DNA from 4 places in the Arthrobacter sp. K41 genome. Region 2 is predicted to be linked to each of the others. Evidence: riboswitches for the same ligand, from Rfam matches in the RefSeq annotation. Region 2 holds a riboswitch; each other region holds the start of a gene.
The links. A riboswitch is a leader RNA that binds a small molecule or an ion and turns the genes downstream of it on or off. The one in region 2 is predicted to bind thiamine pyrophosphate.

Region 1 (5,507 bases), on a different contig from region 2:
ATGTCGCTGGACTCGCCCTCGATACCGAGCAGGGCGAACCCGGGTGCTTTGCGCTTCTGTGATGAGAGCGCGGCGTTGCCGAGGCCGCCGATGCCCCCTGCTGCGGCTACGTATTCGGCGCCTTCACCAACGAGGTCCGCGAGGACCGTGCCGTCCTTGGATTTGACCACGGTGCCGTCAGGGACGGGGAGTATCAGGGTTTCGCCGTTCTTGCCGCCACGCCAGTCACCCATGCCCGGGCCACCGTTGGTGGCGTGGCGGTGGGGTGCGTGGTGGTAGTCAAGGAGGGTAGTGGTCTGGTGGTCAACGCGAAGGATCACGTCGCCGCCATTGCCGCCGTTGCCGCCGTCGGGACCGCCAAGCGGCTTGAACTTTTCGCGGTGGACGGAGACGCATCCGTGACCGCCGGCACCGCCGGATACGTGCAGTACTACCCGGTCTACAAAGCTGGCCACGTGGTTCTCCTCAATGCTGTTTCCTGGACGCCGCGGGGCGCCAAGACGATTGTAATGCGGTTAAAAGAACAGTGGAGCGGACCAACTGGCCCGCTCCACCGCTTCAGAACTGTTTGTTACTCTGCAGCTGCAGCAGCAACGATGTTGACGACGCGACGACCGCGGCGGGTGCCGAATTCAACGGCTCCCGGGGTCAGTGCGAACAGGGTGTCGTCGCCGCCACGGCCAACGCCGGCGCCCGGGTGGAAGTGGGTGCCACGCTGGCGGACGATGATCTCGCCTGCGGAGACGACTTGGCCGCCGAAGCGCTTCACGCCGAGGTACTGAGCGTTGGAATCACGACCGTTGCGAGTGGAGCTCGCGCCCTTTTTATGTGCCATTTGAAATGCCTGCCTCTAAATTCTGGGGATCTGCTGAAAAACCTGAACAGTAACGAAGGTTACTGGATACCAGTGATCTTGACCTTGGTCAGTTCCTGGCGGTGACCCTGGCGCTTCTTGTAACCGGTCTTGTTCTTGAACTTCTGGATCACAATCTTCGGACCACGGAGGTCGTTCAGGATCTCAGCCGTAACAGTTACCTTGGCCAGGTCAGCAGCGGCGGTGGTGACCTTGTCACCATCAACCAGGAGCAGTGCGGGCAGCTGGATAGTGCTGCCAGCTCCACCGGCGACGCGGTTAAGGGTAACGAAGTCTCCAACGGAAACCTTCTCTTGGCGGCCGCCTGCGCGGACAATCGCGTACACCACTTGGGAACTCACTTCTCTCGACGTTTATTACAAAATTTGCGTGCGGAACCGGCCAATAAAAGCCTGGTTTCTCGCTGTGCCTCAACGCCGTGGGGTCATAACCCAAGTGTTGGCGTAAGCACCGAAGATCCAGAATACGCTAATTTTGGCTTCGGCCGCAAATGAGGCTGGTTCCGGCGGGCTGGCTGTGATAAGTACCACTGCTGAATCCCGGCCTCGGGACCGTGCCCCACCATACTACCGGCAAGGCCGCGGCCACGGTGTCAGGCATGGAGGCGCGGCGCGTCGAAGAAGTCCACTTCCAGGCGGCAGGACTGTTTGAATGCCGTGATCATGGCGGGCCGCTCGGCAGCGGAGGCCCTGCGTCCCGCTTCATCCACTATGGCAATGGCCCTGCGGGTGGCGGCGGCGAAGTCTTCGTCGGCATAGGTGCGCAGCCACTCCGCGTAAGGGTGCGCGGAAGGTTCACCGGCGGCAACAAACTGGGCGTGGAGCGTGGCGCCTACCTCGGCGTACAGCCAGAAGCAGGGCAGGACTGCCGCCGCGAGGACCGCATAACTGCCCGACGCCGAGGCCGCCGTCAGGTGGTCAACGTAGGACTTGGTGACGGGGCCGAGCCGGGGCAGGACCGAGCGCGCGCCCAGCCAGGAGCGGTGAAGCTCCGACTCGACCTCCAGGCACTGCCCGGCCGAAGCAGCCCAAAACAGTTGCTCCGCCTCGGTGGGCGCCAGCGAACTCGCCCTTGCCAGAACCCGTGAATAGCCGTTGAGGTAGAGGGCGTCCTGCGCGAGGTAGTACTCAAACTGGTGCTCCTGAAGGCTGCCCGTAGCCAGGTCGCGGATGAAGCCGAGGGCATAGATATCCTCCAGGTCCGGCTGCGCCTCACGCCGCAGCTGCGCCGCGAAGCTGCCTTCCGCCGGCACCGGCTGCAGGTGGTGGAAATGATGCACGGGCCCGTTGCCTGTCCCCACCTCCAGGGTTCCCGAGGCCTTGAGCGCGCCGGCGAGCCACGGCTTGGCTTCCCGGAGTGACGCTTCCCAGTCCCCCAGCCGCGCCTGGGCGGTGGCCATTGCAGAGGACAACGAACAGCCTGTGCCGTGGCTGTTCGTCGTTGCAAGCCGCTCCCCTGGCACCTCCACCACTTCATGGGACAGCAGGCCCAGGGTGTTGACCAGCGCGTCCGGGCACTCGTTGCCGTCCAGGTGGCCGCCCTTGACCAGTACGGTTGCGCCGCTGGCGGCTGCGAGGGCGCGGCCCTGGTCCAGCGCGCCGCCCCAGCTGTCCTGCAACTGCCCGCCCACAAGCATGGCGAGCTCCGCGAGGTTGGGGGTGATGAGGTGTGCCAGCGGCAGGAGTTCGCGCAGGGCCGTTTCGGCAGACTCGTGCAGGAGCCGGTCGCCGCTGGTGGCAACCATAACTGGGTCCAGGACCACGACGGCGGGCCGCACCTTCTGCAGCCACTGCGCCACCGTTCCAATGACGTCGGCGTTGCCGAGCATTCCGATTTTCACGGCGTCGATGGTGATGTCGTCGCTGATGGCGTCGAGTTGCTCTGCCAGGAATGCTGCAGGGGGCACGTGAACGGACCTTACTCCGTGCGTGTTCTGGGCTGTGAGGGCAGTGATGGCTGCCATCCCGTACCCCCCGAGGGCCGCGATGCTTTTCAAATCCGCCTGGATACCGGCACCGCCGGAAGGATCCGAGCCGGCGATGGACAGGACCCTGGGTACCTGCCGGCCCGGCAATGCCGGCGCAGTGGCGGGTCCAGGGGTGGCTGCGGGCATTACAAGAGTCGTAGACAAAGGACATCCCTTCGCCGGTGCTAACCGGACAGGTTCAACGGGTCTGAATCTCAGCCGGCTCTCTGCGCGGCACCCCGTGTCGGTTCCCCAGCCTAGCTTTTTTGCCCGCCCCAGGCTGAAGGTGACACATTGCGACCCGAAGCCGCACGCTGATGGCGCGCAGCTCCGCATCCCGCCCTGCGGGCCCTGCACGCAAAAGTCCCCGCCCGGTGGACAAATCCCCTGGAACTTCATGGGGTTTTGTCCACTGAACGGGGACTTGTTGAAACGCGCCGGTACGTGCCCGTGAGCGCTCCGGCTAGAGCTCCGAGGCCGGTACGCCTACGCCCAGGATGATGGGCGCCTCTGCGGGCTTTGTTGACGCTTTTTCAAGGCCGGCACCGCCGGCACCGGCCGGCGCCGGAGCCTTTGCCTCGTGGGTATGCCCTGTGCTGGCTGCCGCCACGCTTTCGTGATGCTGCACGGAGGTTTCGTTGGCTGCTCCCTGGGCGCGGCTGGCACTGCGGTTGCGCCGCGGGCGCCGTTGCCGGGACTGCTCCAGCGTGTGGTCCGTGTAGTCCTTCGCCGGTTCCCCGGCAGCGGCTGCAGCAGGCACGCGGGCCGGCTGTACCGGCTCCACGCGCTCCGCCGGTTTCTGCTCCGGTTCGGTCTGCTCAGGCTCCGCTTGTGCGGGCGCCGGCTGGCCCAGGTGGGCGAACGCTTCGGCAAGCCGGTCCAGGGTCAGTGCGGGCTTCTGCGGCTGCTCCTCAGCGTGGTCCACGAACGGCAGCACCACCTTCTCGCCGCCAAAGGTCAGCACGGCGGCCGGGCGCGCATCGTCGTCGCGGTTTGTTTCCACTGCGGGAGCCGGAGCAGGGGCGGGCGCGGAATGGTCCGCGGCAGCCAGCCTGGCTGCGGCCACTTCGTCGTCGTGCAAGTGGGCTGCATGCGCGGCGGCGGCGATGTTGGCAAGGGCCAGCCGGGTGGCTTCCGCCTTCGCGTGCCGCTCAGCGTCAGTGGGGTCGGGCTGGACTGTGTGGACGGGCACGGCAGGCGCGGGGGCAACCTCGGGCTGCTGGCCGCCACGGCCCCGCCGCCGCTTCCGGTCCGGACGCACGCCGGCCTGGCTGCTGTCGATGCGCGGGGCGTCATTGCGGTGGCCTTCGCTGCGGGGTTCCGGCCGGCTGTCGGTCCGCTGGACGTGGTGTTCGGCGGCTACGATGTTGGCCCGCCGGTGCTCAACGGGGTCGTCATGGGTGACGACACCGCGGCCGGCGCACGCTTCGCACTGCTCGCCGAAGACTTCCAGGAGTCCGGTGCCCATCCGCTTTCGCGTCATCTGCACCAGGCCAAGGGAGGTCACTTCGGCAACCTGGTGCTTGGTGCGGTCGCGTCCCAGGCATTCCACCATGCGGCGCAGAACGAGGTCGCGGTTGGATTCAAGGACCATGTCGATGAAGTCGATGACGATGATGCCGCCGATGTCGCGGAGGCGGAGCTGGCGGACCACTTCTTCAGCAGCCTCGAGGTTGTTTTTGGTCACCGTCTCTTCGAGGTTGCCGCCGCTGCCGGTGAACTTGCCGGTGTTGACGTCCACCACGGTCATGGCTTCGGTGCGGTCGATCACCAGCGAACCGCCGGACGGGAGGAAGACCTTCCGCTCCAGCGCCTTGTGGATCTGCTCGTCAATGCGCCAAGCAGCGAAGATGTCCTGGTCCTTGGTCCACTTTTCGAGGCGTCCCACCAGGTCCGGCGCCACATAGGTGACGTACGCCTCGATGGTGTCCCAGGCTTCCTCGCCTGAAACGATCAGCTTGGAGAAGTCTTCGTTGAAGACGTCACGGACCACCTTGATGGTGAGGTCCGGTTCGCCGTACAGCAGCTCAGGAGCAAGGATCTTGGTGGACTTCGACTGGCTTTCGATGCCTTCCCACTGCGCGCGCAGGCGGTTGATGTCGTGTGTCAGCTCTTCCTCGGACGCTCCCTCGGCGGCGGTGCGGACGATGACGCCCGCCTGCTCCGGGAGCCGGTCCTTGAGGATGCGCTTGAGGCGGTTGCGTTCTACGTCGGGCAGTTTGCGCGAGATGCCGGTCATGGAACCGCCGGGAACGAACACCAGGTAGCGGCCGGGGAGTGAGATCTGGCTGGTCAGGCGTGCGCCCTTGTGTCCCACGGGGTCCTTGGTCACCTGGACCAGCACGGTATCACCGGACTTGAGCGCATTTTCGATACGGCGCTGCTTGCCCTCGAGGTTGACGGCTTCCCAGTTCACCTCACCGGCGTAAAGGACGGCGTTCCGGCCGCGCCCGATGTCCACGAAGGCGGCTTCCATGGAAGGCAGCACGTTCTGGACCTTGCCGAGGTAGACGTTGCCGATCAGGGAATCCTGCTGGGTCTTCGACACAAAATGCTCGGCCAGGACGCCGTCTTCGAGGACGGCGATCTGGATTCTGTCGTCGCGCTGGCGCACAATCATCTGCCGGTCGACAGACTCGCGGCGGGCAAGGAATTCGGCCTCGGTAA
Region 2 (5,507 bases):
GATGGCGGTGAGGACCAGTACGACGACGAAGATGGACCGGAAGCCGAGGGTCTCGGCCATGAGCCCGCCCACGTAGCCATCCACGCCGCCCACTCCCCCGTTGATGGCGGCGATGATGCCCACGGAGGTGCCGAAGACCTTGGCGTGCAGGTTTTCGCTGAGCACGATGTAGGCGAGGGCGAAGACGGCGCTGGAGACGCCCTGGAGGAACCGGCCGGTGACCAGCAGCGGCAGGGTGGGGGCGGTGATGCAGAGGACGGTGCCGGCGCCCATGATTCCGAGGACCAGGAGCAGCGCGGCGCGGCGGCCGATGAAGTCGCTCCACCGGCCGATCACGGGCCCGGCGATGGCGCCGGCCAGGAAGAACATGGACTGGACGGGGGCGGCGCTCTCGGCACCCTGTCCGAATTCGGCGGCGATCTGCGGCAGTGCAGGGGTGACCATGCTGGCGTTGAGCTGGAAGGACAGCACGCCGAGCAACAGGGTGGAGATCAGCAGGGCGGCGCGGCGGCCGGCGAATTGCGTTTCTTCGCGAAGTACGACGGCGGCTGCGGCTTCCGCGGAAGGCGCGGCGGCCGCCGGGGTTGGGGTGTTCACATCAAACTCCTTTGTTCTGCAGGCAGGTCCTGCGCTTGGGATGTGAGTTGTTATACAACCATGTATGACGGACAAGTACAACCATGGTCTACACTATTTCTCAATCCGGCTGCTTCCGGCCCCTCCCCCGTTAGGACTTCCCATGAGCACTCGACTTCCTGCCGTCACCGTCGTCGGCAGCATCAACCTGGACCTGATCGCCACCGCAGAACGGCTGCCCACCGCGGGCGAAACCATCGGCAGCGCGGTCCTTTCTGAGCAGCCCGGCGGCAAGGGTGCCAACCAGGCCGCGGCAGCTGCGCGGCTCGGCGGGAGCGCCCGGATGGTCGGCGCCGTGGGCAGTGACGCGCAGGGGCAGCGGATGCTGGACACGCTGGCTGGCGCCAGTGTGGACACGGCTGACGTGGCCGTCCTGCCGGAACCGACCGGGACGGCGCTGATCGTGGTGGACCGCGACGGCGAGAACCAGATTGTGGTGTGCCCGGGCGCCAACTCGAACCTCTCGTTGGACGGGGTGCAGTTCGCCCCGGACGAGACGGTGCTGTGCCAGCTGGAGGTCGGGCTGCCCGTGGTGCTGGAGGCCGCCCGGCGGCACAGCGGTTACTTTGTGCTGAACGCGGCACCGGCCATGCACCTGCCGGCGGAGCTGCTGGAACGCTGCGACCTGGTGATCGTCAACGAGAGCGAGTACGCCCTGATCCCCGCCCTCGCGGAGGCGAAGCTGGTGGCGGTGACGTACGGCGGGGACGGCTCGGCGATGTTCGAGCACGGACGCAAGGTGGCAGAGGCGCCGTCGGCTGCCGTGGCGGTGGCGAACACCGTCGGCGCCGGGGACGCGTTCTGCGCCGCCCTGGTCTTGGCGCTGCGGCACGGGTTGGACTACGCCCACGCTCTGGCGGTGGCCAACGCGGTGGGCGCGAATGCTGTGGGAGACCCGGCCTCGCAGCCGGAGTTGGCACAGCTGGGTTACTACGTCGAGCGGACTACTGCGACTGTGGCACCCCGATGAGCATCGTATTCAGGAGGGCTGCGCCGGCGGATTTTCCTGAGGTCCGGCGCATTACACGGGAGGCCTACCTGCGGGCGGGACACTTCGCCGCCGACCACCCGTACATGAGTGTGCTGGAGGATGTGGAGCACCGCGCCGAGCATGCGCAGGTGTGAATGGCGGAGGCTGACGGGCGGGTGGTCGCGGCGGTGACGCTGACGTTCGCAGACCAGCCGTACAGCGAGATCGCCAAGGACGGGGAACTGGAGTTCCGGATGCTGGCCGTGGACCCCGGATGCCAGGGCGGCGGCGTTGGCCGCGCGGTGGTCGGCGAAGTGGTTCAGCACGCCCGGCAGCTCCCCGGCATCGAGGCGATCAGCATCACCAGCGCCAAGTTTATGGAACGGGCGCACGGCTTGTACGAGTCGCTGGGCTTCCGCCGGGCGCCGGAGCGGGACTGGTACGTGCCGAGCGAAGACATGCTGCTGTGGGTGTTCCGACTGCAGCTGGGTGGGTGAGCCGCGTGCCCAAAACGATTGGAGCTTCCATCTAATGCTCCAACGCTGAAAGGTTCGCAGCTACGAGCTGCCTCGCGCATACCTCCCGCTGCTCTTCATGCGGAGTGCCGACATTCACCAACACTCCGGACGCAACCCGCGCAAACGGCCCTGCCTCGGACGGGACGTCCACCATGGCCGGTGCCGCCCCGAGGGCCAGCAGGACATTGGCGGTGAAATTCGTGACCACGGTGTTGGTCAGGCACTGGATCAGCGGTGTGCTTTCCCGGACACGTTCGAGCATGGTCCAGGCATGGTCAGGCGTCAGGCGAATAGTCATCCGCGACATCCCTTCGCTAGTACGAACTAGATCAGGTTCAACGGGTGTTCTCTCAGCCCCTACCAGCAGGGCACCCCGTGTCACTAACGCAAGACTCTACTCGCCGGCGGAGGGTGGGAAAAACGTCATGTCAGGACTGGCGGCCTTTGTGATCAGGGGTTTCCAAAGGCCCGCTTGGCCCATCGGCGTCCGGTGGTGAACGCCGACGTCGCACACCGGATCAGTGCGATCCACCGGCAGATCGCGATGCTTCATGTGGAACTGGCAGACCTGATGGTGGCTGCTGCTGGCGGGGGTCCTTCTCCGGTTCCTGCCCAGCCTCTTGTGCAGCCGCCGCGGGCTGCGGCTGGAGCGCCGTCAGTGGCAGGATGGTCCGAGAAAGTTTTGAGGCTGTCGGAGAGACACCTTTAGCGACAGAGTTATAGGCACGGCTAATCCGCCGGTTGTCCTCGCTAACGGCGCGATTGCCCGGAACCGCCGCAGCGTCGGTCACGGCGGGCCATTATGCGCTGAAGCCCTCGAAGGAGTTCCGCCCCGAAAGCTCGAGTATCTCTCGGTCAGGAACTGTTAGGTCGAGGTGCATCTGCCACACCACCTCAGGCTACCCGGAGTCATTGAGGAAGGATCCTCAACGAGTTGTGTTGCTGAGGATGCCTGAACGATCATCGGTACAGCTGAGGCGCCAGGGGTCAGCAGGGCCGTCCCCGTGTGAGCTGCCCGTCCCCTGAAACGCCCTGAACCTCCGAAGTATCCGAACCGCTTTGTGTTTGTTTCAAACAATGCGTGCGTCAGGAACATGACGATTGACCTTCAGGCATCCGGAGCCTCCATCGAGTCGCTCAGTTCAACCGGATTGGTGGGTCGATGATGGGAGCTTGAGTGGAAATCGCGTGCGACATGAGATGTGGGTTGACCCTGTTCGATAAGCCGGGGCGTTGGCGATCTGACTATCGGGGAAGATCGGTCATCGGCCGCCGGGTCCATGCCCGCGCCCCGACGCCTGATGACGGAGTCGTTGGCGCATGCGCGTTCGATTTTGAGTTCCGTCCAGGCCAGGGATGTAATGACGGAGACGACCTCGACACAATCGGGGTATCAGTTTCGACGTTCTCGCGGCCAAGGTTCAGGACATAGACGTGCGCCTTCCGCGCTCGGAGTTCGTATGGACTCAGCACGTGTAATCACTGGCAGTACGAGTTGTGTATATTCGCGGAATGGTAACAAAACTTTCCGAGGCAGCCGATCAACCTCTAGACCTGCTTCACCAGCGGTTGAAGGAATCTGGCGCGACCTGCGAATGGCTTACGCCAGAGGATGGCGAAAGACAGCTTCGATTTTCCATACTCCGAGGCAGGGATGAACAAGTTTGGAGACGTGCGACGGCAGCTACTGTTGATAAATACTTTGAAATCAATGTGCAATCCAAACGATTTTTAGGCAATTACGATGCACTCTACGATAAGCAGACGGGGTTCATCGAGGCCTCCCTCGAAAATGGCGGATCGCGAGGAATGGCAATCTCTGAAATGCCGGGAGCTGAGGTGCAAGATCCAGGGGGTGATTGGCGCCCCATCGCGCTAGACGCCCCGATCCCCCTCTCTGACGCAGAATCGGAAACAGAATCAAGTCCAGACTCAGAGAGCGCGAGCGTGGATCGTGAGAACGCCCGGTCGTCGAGCTACCGAATTCGAGTCAGGGACCCTCGCGGTCGATGGAGTCTCGAAGTGAGCCCGGCAACAGAAGTTCTACAGACATTATCGTCCCGACGTATTTTTATGAGAGGGCGAGATGGGCGAAATGCGAGCAATTCCCTGAAAATTGAGGGACTGCAGCCTGCAACCCACGACGAGGCGCTGAAAGCACTCGACGAGCTAGGGGCGTCTTTTCTATTCGACCTGCAGTTGAAGTACGCGTACGGGGCGAATCTAGCTCTCTTTAGGAGCCCCTCGCCTTACGTGCGGACTTCACAAGCACCCGCATTGATCCCTCTATCTCCTCCCCGCTACTCGTACTCAACAGAAGCTTTGTCGCTGTACCGCTACGCCACCTCGGCGACCGGCATGAATCTCTTGGCGTTCCTGGCTTACTATCAGGTGCTGGAATTCTTCTTTGCTCGATACTCCGAGTTGGAAGCAATCCGGAAAGCTCGAACAAACTTAAGAAACCCTCTGTTCAATATCGAGGACGATGGGCAATTGGGGCGCCTTTTAATGCTGGGCGGCGGCGCCAAAGGCAGATCGGAACGAGACCAATTGAAGGCAACGCTTCGATCCTGCCTGGAAGTAGATGAGATCAACACCTTTGTATTGAACCACCCCGAACGCGCCGCGCATCTCAAGAACAAGAAAAAGATTGTTGACGTATCAATCATTAATGTCGAAAATCGAGGGGTTGACCTCATCGATCAGGTAGCTGATCGCATCTATGACATTCGGTGCCGGGTGGTTCATGCAAAGGATGGGGGTGGCCACGATTCAAAGCTGCTTATGCCCTATTCTCCTGAGGTAAAAGAGTTGAGCCACGACGTTGATCTAGTTAGGTTCTGCGCACAACGCGCGCTGATCGCAAGTGCAGGCCCAATACAGCATTAGTATGTTCACCGCAGAACTCATCCAGGCGGCGGCAAGGCTGCAGAAACCTCCGATCGATAAGAGCGGAACAGCTGCGGGGCGCCGTTCTCGCCCATCTCCGTGCGCGCGGTCAGTCGCATTTCCTCGTCGTCTGTCCGGCCGCGGTCGTGAGTAACTGGACTCGCGAGACAGTAAAGCACACCAAATTAAGGGCCTTACGCCTCCACGGCACATTATGGGAGCGAAACCACGCGGCAAAGGCGTGGGTCAAGAACGGCGGCGTCGCCGTCACCACGTATGATCTCCTGCCGTGGATAGAAGAGCACTTGAGCGGAGTCGATCTGGGGTGCGTCATTCTCGATGAGGCGCACTACATCAAGAATCCCAGGGCAAAGCGCTCGCTCGCGGCGGCGGAGATCATCAATTCCACAAAGTATGCAATCTTGATGACTGGCACGCCGTTGGAGAACAGTGTCGCCGAGTTCCGCAATCTGATCAGCTATATCCGCCCCGAC
Region 3 (5,507 bases), on a different contig from region 2:
CAAAGCGCAGTTCGTCCAGCACGTTCCCGGTCACGAACTGGTGCTCAGGTTCCTGGAAAACGGTGCCCATGCGTTCAATCAGCTGCTCCGCCTTCCACTTGTACGGGTCGATTCCCGCCCCACGGCTAAGCGCCAGGGTGGCCGAAACTTTCCCGGCAACGGGCTCCAGCAGCCCGGCGAGGGTCAGCGCAAGGGTGGACTTTCCTGCGCCGTTGGGTCCGGTGATGGCCAGCGCCCGCCCTGCCCGGACCTGCGCCGAGATGCCTTGCCGGACCGGTACTGGCGGCAGTTTGCGCAAGCCCTTGCGGCGGGCACGTTCACGGGATACGGCCAGGTTTTCGGCGGCAAGCAGCAGGTCCCCGGAGCCGGGAGCCGGATCCGCCGTGCGTGGGCGGGTGGCCGGAACATACCCGGGCACCCAGACCCCGGCCTCAATGAGCATGCTCCGGGCTTCGCCGAGAACCTGGTCCGGAGGCCCGTCCAGGAGCACCCCCGGGTCGGTCGAAGAACCGGGCTGCAGCACCACAATGCGGTCCACCAGGTCCTTCCAGACGGAGACGCGGTGCTCCACCACCACCAGGGTTGCTCCGGTTTTGTCGAGGCAGCGCCCGACGGCGTCGCGCACCTCCACCACCCCGGCGGGATCCAGGTTGGCTGTCGGCTCGTCGAGGAGAAGCAGCCCCGGCCGCATCGCAAGGATGCCGGCCAGGGCCAGCCGCTGTTTCTGGCCGCCTGACAGTGCAGACGTTGGATGGTCCAGCGGCAGGTGGGACAGCCCGACGTCGTCCAAAGCCTCGTGCACCCGGGTCCAGATACGGTCCCGGGGCACAGCAAGGTTCTCGGCACCGAAGGCCACGTCGTCCCCCACCCGTGACAGGACCACCTGTGTCTCCGGGTCCTGCTGCATCAACCCGGCACGGCCGCGCTGATCGCGGGGGGAGGCGCCGTCGACCAGCAGCGAACCCGACTCGTCGGAGTCGCCGGCCTCGCCGTCGTCGTTCGCATCCCCCAGCACCCCCGCCAACGCATGGAGGAACGTGGACTTGCCGGCTCCGGACGGGCCAAGCAGGAGCACGCGCTCCCCTGGCCGGATGTCCAGGTCAAGGGCACGGACAGCAGGCCTGGAACGCCCGGCATGCCGCCAGCCCCAGCCGCGCGCGGTGACGGCAGCCGGGCGCGCCGCCACGGACGCGCCGTGGACGGAAGGCGCTGTCATCAGGAGAAAACCGGCTCCGTGGCTGCCTTCCGCGAGGCAAAGGAGCTCAGGACACCGGTCCTGGCCAGGCCGCGGGTGGCGATCCATGACAGCGCCCCGGCGATGACGGCACCGGAGATCGCGGTGAAGATAATGTACGCAAGCTTGTCGCCGCCCGAGTAGGCAATGTTCCAGCCCCAGGGAGCAAAGGAGTCATTGAGGCCGCAGAACAGCCCGGCAGCAGCACCGGCGAGGAGGGACACCGGCAGGTTGAACTTCCGGTACACGAAAATCGCGAAAATGATTTCCGCACCCAGGCCCTGGACGAAGCCGGAGAACAGCACCGAGGCACCGTACTGCGAACCCATCAGCAGTTCACCGGTGGCTGCCACGGTTTCGCAGAACAGGGCGGCGCCCGGTTTGCGGATGATCAGCATGCCCAGCACCGCCGGGATCATCCAGCCGCCGGCGATCAGTCCGGTAAGCGGCGGGTAAAGGGCGTTCATCGGCGCAGACACTGCTGCGGCACCCTGGGACCACGCCCAGAAAATGACGCCGCCTGCGATGGCGATCAACGCCGCCACCACGATGTCCACAACGCGCCAGGACCTGCTGGTGGTCTTCTTGATTGCTGTAGTTGCCATGCGATCCTCCTGAGGAACAGGAGGGGAAAGAACCGCAGCGGCAAACCACTGCGGAGCTTCGAGAACTCGACTCCCTTGCGCCGGTACTAACCGGATCAGGTTCGAGGGTCTGCGGCTGTCCGCACTCTCAGCGCCCACCTGCGGCTCCTGGCTTGGCCAGTGATGCCCGACGGCGGCGCTCCCCTGTCGTTGAATGATTCTGTGAGTAAATAATTGCCCTTGTGGGCGGGGTCCAGTTTACACCTGAGGAAGGGTAGATTGTGGGCCATGACCGCCAATTCACCGCATGTGACTGAGTTCGATCCGGATTCGGATGCCGTCCAGCCGGAGGGATCGCTGCAGGCTCTTATCGCCCGGATAGAGGGCGAAATCCGGGAGCTCCAGTTTCCAGGCTTTTCCATGGACGACGCACTGAACCTGGGGCTGCTGCTTGTGGAGTTGGGGAAGGAGGGCCAGTTCCCCATCGCGATAGACATCACCAAGGGTGAGCAGGTCCTGTTCCATGTCGCCCTGGCGGGGGCCACCCCGGACAACGAGCACTGGATCCGCGCCAAACAGAGAACGGCGGCCCGGTACGAGGTGCCCTCCCTGCTGGTGGGGCTGCGCGCCCGGACCCGCGGCGGACGGATCGAAGACCAGGGCTGGTTTGATCAGCGCCGGTATGCGGCACATGGCGGCTCGTTCCCGGTATATGTCGCCGGAGTGGGAGCGGTGGCTACGGTCACTGTTTCAGGGCTTCCCCAGGTGCAGGACCATGACCTGGTGGTACAGGCGCTGCGCGAGATCCTCAGCTCCATGCGAACGGACTGACGCGGGTTCCCAACCAGGGCGATGGACTCCCCTTGGATGCCGGGAGTACATTCGAGACGGGTGGCGGAAGTTCCAAACAGGAGGGGGCGCCATGCTCGGTAATACAGCCGAAAACCAGGTGCGGGCAGCGGTGGACAAGGCCGAGGAAGAAATGATTTACATCGGCCCCGACCACCCCTACTATCCTTTGCTGGCTGAACTGGTATCCGCCGTCGGAAAGGCCTGGCAGCAGGGGTATGAGCACGGCCGCCGCGGCGGGCACCAGCCAAACCCCTACGTGTGGATCGTCCCGGAAGGGTGAGCCCGCCGGCTGCGCGGACGCTGCCGGCAGTGGCCGGCGGGCAGCAGCACCGGCAGGCGCACTTAGCTTTTATTAGTAACCATGCTTACTATGTTGTCTCCAGGCTTTTGAGGAGACAGGTCATGACAGTCAGCACCCGGGCCACCGGCGCGAGGACGGGCCTGCAGAAGGCTGCCTTCGTAACCGGCGCCCTCTTCCTGCTGGTGGGTGTCCTGGGGTTTGTCCCCGGGATCACCAGCAACTACGACTCCCTGGGCATGGCCGGACACGGCTCCGGAGCCCTGCTGTTGAACCTCTTCCAGGTGTCGGTCCTTCACAATATCGTGCACCTTGCCTTCGGGGCGGCCGGACTGCTGCTGGCCCGGACCCACCAGAAGGCACGAAGCTTCCTGATCTACGGGGGCGTCGTGTACCTGGTTCTCTGGCTTTACGGCTTCCTGGTGGGGGACGAAACTCCCGCCAACTTTATCCCACTCAACGGCGCCGACAACTGGCTCCACCTGGCCCTGGGTTCGACCATGATCATTCTCGCCATCCTGCTGGCCCCCCGGACCACCCCGCGGCGCAGCCGCGGCGCAACCTGAACGACCGCCCTGACCGAAACCGCCACCGTCGACGGCCAAGCACCCGGCAGCACCGCTGCCGCCCGAAGGAGCAATCATGAAGATCCCTGAACCCCGAGGTCCCATCAGCACCGCCCTGTTCCGGGTCCTGGCAGCAACAGCCGGGGCCGGTGACAGCTCCCCCGCCGTTGAGGAACTGCGCCGGCTGGTGGTGACACAGCTGGGCACGGCCACCGACATCATCGGCGACGACGACGTCCAGCTGGCACTTTTCTCCCTCTACGAGCTGCACTACTCCGGCCTTGAAGGTGTCAGTGATGAGTGGGAGTGGGAGCCGGGCCTCATCCAGGTCCGCCGCCTGCTCGAAAGGCCTTTCGAAGAGGCGCTCCGGGCAGCCGCCCAGTCGGCAGCCGGGGAGCTGGACCTCCCCCCTGCCGCGGAAATGACCAGCGACGCCGTGGCCGACGTCCTCTTCGGCCTGGCCGCCACGGACACCGGTCCCAGCGTGTCCCGGTATGTGGCCAAGAAGGCAACCCTGGACCAGCTCAAGGAGTTCCTGGTCCACAAGTCGGTCTACCAGCTCAAGGAAGCGGACCCGCACACCTGGGCCATTCCCCGGCTTACCGGCAGGGCGAAGGCTGCACTGGTGGAGATCCAGGCGGACGAGTACGGCGGAGGGCGCCCGGACCGCATGCACAGCGCGCTTTTTGCCCGCACCATGCGGGGCCTGGGGATGGACGATCACTACGGCGCCTACGTGAACGCCGTCCCCGCCGTCTCCCTCGCGGCGGTCAACATGATGTCCCTGTTCGGGCTCAACCGGCGGCTGCGCGGCGCAATCACCGGGCATCTGGCCATCTATGAGATGACCTCTTCCCAGCCCAACCGGCTGTATGGCAGCGGTTTCCGCCGTCACGGCTTCGACGCCGAGGTGACCCACTACTTCGACGAACATGTGGAAGCCGACGCGGTCCACGAGCAGATCGCCGGCCGCGACCTCGCAGGAGGACTCGTGGAGGCCGAACCCGAGCTGCTCGGGGACGTCCTGTTCGGGGCGACAGCCGTGATGGCCGTTGACGGCAGGCTCTCGTCACACCTTTTAGCGTGCTGGGAGAACGGGCAGACCTCGCTGAGGGCGGCAGTGCCGGCAGCAGCGTGAGTACCACAGCCCTGGGGCAGCCTGCGGAGTACATCCTGCCGCTGCGCTGGACCGATGATTCGGGCCTGCCGGAGCTGGTTGCCTATCTCGAGCGACTCGGCGGGTGGATCCCGGTGACCATCGTGGACGGGTCCGGTCCGGAGCTGTTCGAGCGGCACCGGGACGCTTTCCCGCCTGTTGTCCGCCATATCCGCCCGGAGGGTGCCGGTAACGGAAACGGCAAGGTGGCCGGCGTGATGACGGGCGTCCGGGCCGCCCGGGCGGAACTGCTGGTGATAGCCGACGACGACGTGCGCTACACGCGCGAATCACTCACCGCCGCCGTTAGTCACCTCGCGTCTGCGGACGTTGTGAGGCCGCAGAACTACTTCGATCCCCTGCCCTGGCACGGGTGGTGGGACACGTCCAGGTCCCTGATCAACCGGGCATGGTCGGCAGACTTCCCGGGTACGCTGGCCGTGCGCCGGAGCGCGCTGCTGGCAACCGGCGGCTACGATCCGGTGCTTTTCGAAAACCTGGAGCTGATCAGGACCGTCAAGGCAGCGGGGGGCAGGGAGAAAATCGTTCCGGACCTGTTCGTTGCCCGCACGCCGCCCGAGCCGCGGCACTTCCTCAAGCAGCGCACCCGGCAGGCCTACGACGACTTCGCCCAGCCCCGCCGTCTCGCCGCCGAACTGTCCCTGCTTCCAGCCATTGCCGCCGCAGCCTGCCTTCCAGGAAAACACCGCGGGCGCGTACTGATGGGATTGGCTGCGGCGCCTGTCATTATTGCCGAAATCGGGCGGCGGCGGCACAGGGGGACAACCGTTTTTCCCTTCCGTGCAGTCTGGTGCGC
Region 4 (5,507 bases), on a different contig from region 2:
CCCGGCAATGAGCGTTTCGACGTCGGGCAGGAAGCCGAGGTCGAGCATCTCGTCAGCTTCGTCCAGGATGACGATCTTGACGTTCTTCAGGCTCAGGTGCTTCTGCTTGTAGAGGTCGATGAGGCGGCCGGGCGTGCCCACCACGATCTCCACGCCCTTCGTCAAGGCCTCCACCTGGGGCTCGTAGGCACGGCCGCCATAGATGGTGGCGATGCGGGCGTTGCGTTTCCGAGACGCTGTCTGCAGGTCGTTGGCCACCTGCACGGCAAGTTCACGGGTAGGCACGATCACCAGGGCCTGGGGCGCGCCGGGAACGGCCAGCTTCTCATAGCCCGGGTCGTCCTGGCCCACCACGCGCTGAAGGGCGGGGATGCCGAAACCCAGAGTCTTGCCGGTACCGGTCTTGGCTTGGCCGATGATGTCGTGGCCGGACAGGGCAACCGGCAGGGTCATGGCCTGGATGGGGAACGGGTGGGTGATTCCCGCGTCGGCCAGAGATTCAACGATGTCAGCGCGGACGTTGTAGTCCGCGAAGGACTTTTCCTCGATCTCGTGGGGCAACTCGTCCGAGATGATGGTTTCTTCGGGCTCGATAACTTCGGTGCCGGTCTCGTCGGTCAGAAGCTGGTGGGTATGCAATTCACTCACTGGGGAGTTTCCTTATTCATTTGGGCAATGGCGCTGCCTGCTCAACGGGCCGGCCGCAAGGCTGTTCCGGAGCACGCTCGGGCGCACACGCAATTCCAGTGGAAGCCGATCGCGGGCTATCTAATTGCTGGCACTGGTGACCAACGGGTGTATCTCAAGATCGCGTAGGGGCGGGCTTGTTGGTTTCAAATCAAGGAAATCAACGACCGGGCATCCATTTCTACTTCTTCAGTCTAGCCGCAACAGCCCGATTCCCGGCTTTGGCCGCCAGGGGCCGTAGTTGCGGGCCGTGCCGCCGCTACTCGACGAGCTCGAAATGGACTTCCCGCGTGGCGATATCGGAGGAGACCAGGCGGACCCGGACCTTGGTGCCGGACTCCAGTTCGCCGGCGCAGCGGGCAGTCACCGCCGGATCTGCGATCTGGACGATCCCCGAACCGCCGTTGCCATTGCCGTTCTTCCCGTTGCCGTTGCCGTTCCTGCCGTTCTCTTTTTGCGGTTTGGACCCGGAGATGACAATGGCATCAAACTCCTGCCCCACGTGGTTGACCAGCAGGGCCGCCTCCACGGTATCCAGGGCCGTGCGCTCCATCCGGGATGCCAGCTGGTCGGAGCCGGCCATGATCTCGGGCAGGGACGGAAGGGCCTCCCTCGCCCATCCCGGCACTTCGCCGCCGCTGCTCAAAGCCTCGCAAATCACCAGCACAAAGCGGTCCACCAGCCGGCGCAGCGGGGCGGTGGTGTGCGCATAGGCGGCGCCGATGGCCGATTGCACCGCGTCCTCCGGGACGGACCCGTCAAAGGCCGTGTAGGCGGCGCCCCGGAACAGCATGCCGGCGGAGTGCATGATGGCCAGCTGGCGGGGTTCCGTCGGGTCCAGGCTCCGCAGGTATTCGCCGTAGCTGACTTCACCGTCCCAAGGCTTGCCCAAGGCCTCGGTCTGCAGCCGGAAGTGATTCAGGGAGCGCTCGTCCGGGGATGGCATGGTGCGCAGGATGCCCACCTTCCCCGCCAGCATGAGCTGGGCCGCAGCCATTCCGGTCATGAGGGATATCTGTGCGTTCCAGTCCTCCACCGGAAGCTGGGGAGCGGCGGCAATCCGGTAGCCGCCGTCGGGAAGCTGGACGATCTCCTGTTCCGGCATGTTCAGGCTGGCGCCGCCGCGGGCCCGCTCCAGCTCCACGCGCTTGAGCCCCACCTCCCTAAGGAGCAGCAGCACCGGGGCCGCGGTGCCGGCGTCGAGCTCGGCCTGCACGCCCTTGTAGCTGAGCTTCGCGCGGCTGCGCATCCGGGCCCGCTTTACCGCTACGGACTGCACCCCGGCGGCGCTGTCCAGGCGGAAGTCCCAGACGAACGCGGAGCAGTCCTGGCCGGGGAGGAGGCTTCCGGCCTGTTCGCTGATGACCTCCGGATGCAAGGGGATCCGCCCGTCGGGGGCATAGAACGTCTGGCCGCGCCGGCGCGTTTCCGCGTCCAGGGGCCCGCCGGGGGCCACGAAGGCGGGCACATCCGCAATGGCATACAGCACGTGGTAGCCGTCGCCGTCCGGCTCGATGAACAGGGCCTGGTCCAGGTCCGTCGACGACGCCGGATCGATGGTGATGAATTCGATGCCGGTGAGGTCATGGCTGGGGAGCTGCAGGGACTCGACGGCCGCCTTTGCGTCAGCCACCGCGTCCTCCGGGTAGGCGCCCGGCAACTCCAGCTCGGTCCGCAGGGCGCTCAGGGCCGCCTCGAGCGCGTTGTTGTGCTCGTGGACGTTGGGAGCCAGCCGATGGTGTGACACGAAAATCAGCCTAGTCCGAATTCCGGCCATAATGCAGGCGCCGTGCCCGGATCGCCGCACTTGGCTGATCCCGCCGCGGACGCCGCCGCTCTGGCGCCCGAAGTCAGGGCTTCCGGGCGTCCAGCGCCGCGAGCAGCGCAGCGGCGGCCGCTGCCGGATCGGAAGCTTCCGTAATGGCGCGGACCACCACGATCCTGCGCGCGCCTGCAGCCACCACCTGCTCCACGTTGCCATGGTCAATGCCCCCAATCGCGAACCAGGGGAGGCCGTCGTCGGACTGCCCTTCCAGGCCGGCCGTCCGCGCAGCTTCTGCGGCGTACTTCACCAGGTCGAGCCCTACCGCGGCCCGTCCCGGTTTGGTGGGGGTGGCCCAAACCGGGCCTACACAGAAGTAATCCAAGCCCGCCGGAGCCGAGGCTGCAGCCAGGGCGGCGTCCACCTGCGCCGGGCTGTGGCTGGAGAGGCCAATGGCGGCATTGCCGTTGAGCAGGGTCCGCGCAGCCTCGAGGGGCAGGTCCTTTTGGCCGATATGGAACACCGGGGCACCGGACAATACGGCGATATCCGCCCTGTCATTGACGGCCCAAAGCCGGCCGTGCCGCTCTGCCGCTTCCTTGAGGACGGCCAGCAGTTCGAGCTCCTCGGATGCCTCGATGTTCTTGTCCCTGAGCTGGATGATGTCCACGCCACCGGAAAAAGCGGCATCAACGAAATCCCCGAAATCCCCGCGGTCCGTGCGCGCATCGGTGCAGAGATAAAGGCGGGCAGCGTGAAGGCCGTTGCTGATCTTCGCGCTGCCAAGGACGTCAGTGCCGGCGGCAGGGGTGTGGGACACATTCATGGAGGAAAGCCTAGTTCCTCTACACTGGCCTCGTACTGCGGGAGCCCGCGGCAGCTGTCACAAAGCGCCGGGCTGAGAGGGCGTCAGAGCCGACCGCTTGACCTGATCCGGTTAATGCCGGCGTAGGGAAGGAGACACATGGGCGCACCTTCAGGCGCCCGCCCGGACGCGCCGTCCGGGCGGGCGGACAACATCGTCCACGCCGACGTCGCCGTCATCGGCGGCGGAGTCATCGGCCACAGCATCGCGTGGGAGGCGCAGCGCTCCGGCCGCGCAGTGGTGGTCATCGACGACGCGCCGGGGTCGGGGGCGAGCTGGGCTGCCGCAGGAATGCTGGCTCCGGTGAGCGAGCTGCACTACCAGGAGGAGGACCTCCTGGAATTCATGCTGGAGGCCTCCGTACGCTGGCCGGCTTTCGCCGCCGGCCTCGCTGCAGCTTCAGGGACAGATCCGGGATACATTACGACGCCGACCCTCGCCGTGGGAGCCGACGCCGGGGACCGCCGCGCCCTGATGGACCTGCGCACAGTCCAGCAGGCGAACGGCCTCTCCGTTGAACCGCTCACCGTCCGGGCAGCGCGGCAGCGGGAGCCGCTGCTCAGTCCCGGGATTTCCTGTGCACTGGACACCCCGGCGGACCACCAGGTGGATCCGCGGCTGCTGGTGGCCTGCCTGCAGGCCGCCCTGGCCGGCGGGCGTGCGGGTAACGGAGGCGGGAGCAGGGGCCGCGCCGCAGGGCACGGCACCGCAGCAGCCGGCGCCGTCGACGGTTATGCAGTCCCTGCCCGCGCGGCCGGGCTGCTGTGGCAGAACGGAAGGGTCGCCGGGGTACGCCTGGCAGGCGGGGGTGCCGTGTTGGCCGCCGAAACGGTGGTGGCGAACGGGCTGCACGCGGCAGCGCTGGAAGCACTGCCCGGCAATCTGCATCTGCCGCTGCGGCCCGTCTACGGGGACATCCTGCGCCTTGCCGTTCCCAAGCATGTGCAACCCCTGGTCACGTCCACCGTCCGCGGGCTGGTGCACGGCGTCCCGGTCTACATCGTCCCGCGCCGGGACGGCACAGTGGTGGTCGGGGCAACCCAGCGCGAGGATGCCCCCTCGGCCGCTGATGCCGTTTCCGCCGGCGGCGTATACCAGCTGCTCCGGGACGCGCTGGTGCTGGTCCCCGCCGTCGCCGAACTTGAACTGCTGGAAGCCACCGCCCGGGCCCGCCCCGGAACGCCGGACAACGCACCGCTGCTCGGGCGGGTACCCGCGGCGTCCGGGCCGGCCGGCCGGGACGCCCGTTATGTCGCCGGGCTCATCATTGCCACCGGCTTCTTCCGCCACGGAGTCCTGCTGGCTCCGGCGGCTGCCGCCGTCTGCCGGGACCTCCTGGACGGCGGGCCGGACCCGCGGTGGGCGGCCTTCAACCCTGGCCGTTTCTCCCGCTCCGGCTACCCGTCCACCAACCGCTTACGCCAAAAGGAAACAGCATGAACATCACCTTGAACGGAACCCGGCACCTTGTACCCGAGGGCGCCTCCATCAGCGCGCTCGTCAGCGAGGTCACCGGACGCCCCCTCGCTGCCACCGGCCAGGCCACCGACGGCCGGAAGCTTGGCGTGGCTGTCGCGCACAACTCCGAGGTAGTGCCGCGCAGCCAGTGGTCCGCCACCGCGCTCGCGGACGGCGACGAAGTCGAGCTCGTCACGGCCGTGCAGGGAGGCTGACACCATGACCGAAACCATCACCACCTCAAGCTCAACCGGCCAGGACGATCCGCTGGTGATCGACGGCGTCGCGCTGACCTCCCGGCTCATCATGGGCACCGGCGGTGCCCCCAGTCTTGACGGCCTGGGGGCGGCCCTCCTGGCCTCCGGAACCGCCCTGACCACCGTGGCCATGCGGCGGTACTCCACCGCGGAAACGGGCTCACTTTTCCAGCTGCTCGTGAACCACGGCATCCGCGTATTGCCCAACACGGCCGGCTGCTTTACTGCCCGGGACGCCGTGCTGACCGCCGAACTGGCCCGTGAGGCGCTGGAAACAGATTGGGTGAAGCTGGAAGTCATTGCCGACGAACAGACCCTGCTGCCGGACGCCGTCGAACTGGTGGACGCCACGGAGCAGCTCGTCAACAGGGGATTCAAGGTTTTTGCGTACACCAACGACGACCCTGTCCTTGCCCTGCGGCTCGAGAACCTCGGGGCCACTGCCGTGATGCCGCTGGGGGCACCGATCGGCACGGGA

Region 1: linked by a shared signal. The riboswitch ahead of thiD (bifunctional hydroxymethylpyrimidine kinase/phosphomethylpyrimidine kinase) and the one ahead of AC5RTE_RS09695 (hydroxyethylthiazole kinase) in region 2 are both predicted to bind thiamine pyrophosphate.
Region 3: linked by a shared signal. The riboswitch ahead of AC5RTE_RS16460 (ECF transporter S component) and the one ahead of AC5RTE_RS09695 (hydroxyethylthiazole kinase) in region 2 are both predicted to bind thiamine pyrophosphate.
Region 4: linked by a shared signal. The riboswitch ahead of AC5RTE_RS13045 (FAD-dependent oxidoreductase) and the one ahead of AC5RTE_RS09695 (hydroxyethylthiazole kinase) in region 2 are both predicted to bind thiamine pyrophosphate.

Annotation. Positions count from the first base shown of each region.
Region 1 covers NZ_JBNHEW010000001.1:603,120-608,626, forward strand. Annotated here, with positions in the region: gene obgE (GTPase ObgE) at 1-455, opposite strand, end outside; gene rpmA (50S ribosomal protein L27) at 572-835, opposite strand; gene rplU (50S ribosomal protein L21) at 895-1,203, opposite strand; gene thiD (bifunctional hydroxymethylpyrimidine kinase/phosphomethylpyrimidine kinase) at 1,467-2,987, opposite strand; TPP riboswitch at 2,995-3,092, opposite strand; gene AC5RTE_RS02890 (Rne/Rng family ribonuclease) at 3,304-5,507, opposite strand, start outside.
Region 2 covers NZ_JBNHEW010000003.1:442,285-447,791, forward strand. Annotated here, with positions in the region: gene AC5RTE_RS09680 (MFS transporter) at 1-597, opposite strand, end outside; gene AC5RTE_RS09685 (ribokinase) at 740-1,606, shown strand; partial or broken gene AC5RTE_RS09690 (GNAT family N-acetyltransferase) at 1,603-2,103, shown strand; partial or broken gene AC5RTE_RS09695 (hydroxyethylthiazole kinase) at 2,159-2,431, opposite strand; TPP riboswitch at 2,414-2,510, opposite strand; gene AC5RTE_RS09700 (hypothetical protein) at 3,637-5,013, shown strand; gene AC5RTE_RS09705 (DEAD/DEAH box helicase) at 5,085-5,507, shown strand, end outside.
Region 3 covers NZ_JBNHEW010000009.1:52,716-58,222, reverse strand. Annotated here, with positions in the region: gene AC5RTE_RS16465 (ABC transporter ATP-binding protein) at 1-1,216, opposite strand, end outside; gene AC5RTE_RS16460 (ECF transporter S component) at 1,216-1,839, opposite strand; TPP riboswitch at 1,894-2,034, opposite strand; gene AC5RTE_RS16455 (heme-degrading domain-containing protein) at 2,107-2,649, shown strand; gene AC5RTE_RS16450 (hypothetical protein) at 2,741-2,950, shown strand; gene AC5RTE_RS16445 (DUF4383 domain-containing protein) at 3,073-3,534, shown strand; gene AC5RTE_RS16440 (iron-containing redox enzyme family protein) at 3,611-4,672, shown strand; gene AC5RTE_RS16435 (glycosyltransferase family 2 protein) at 4,669-5,507, shown strand, end outside.
Region 4 covers NZ_JBNHEW010000005.1:103,308-108,814, reverse strand. Annotated here, with positions in the region: gene AC5RTE_RS13060 (DEAD/DEAH box helicase) at 1-648, opposite strand, end outside; gene AC5RTE_RS13055 (RNB domain-containing ribonuclease) at 947-2,434, opposite strand; gene thiE (thiamine phosphate synthase) at 2,538-3,275, opposite strand; TPP riboswitch at 3,303-3,421, shown strand; gene AC5RTE_RS13045 (FAD-dependent oxidoreductase) at 3,414-4,754, shown strand; gene thiS (sulfur carrier protein ThiS) at 4,751-4,987, shown strand; gene AC5RTE_RS13035 (thiazole synthase) at 4,992-5,507, shown strand, end outside.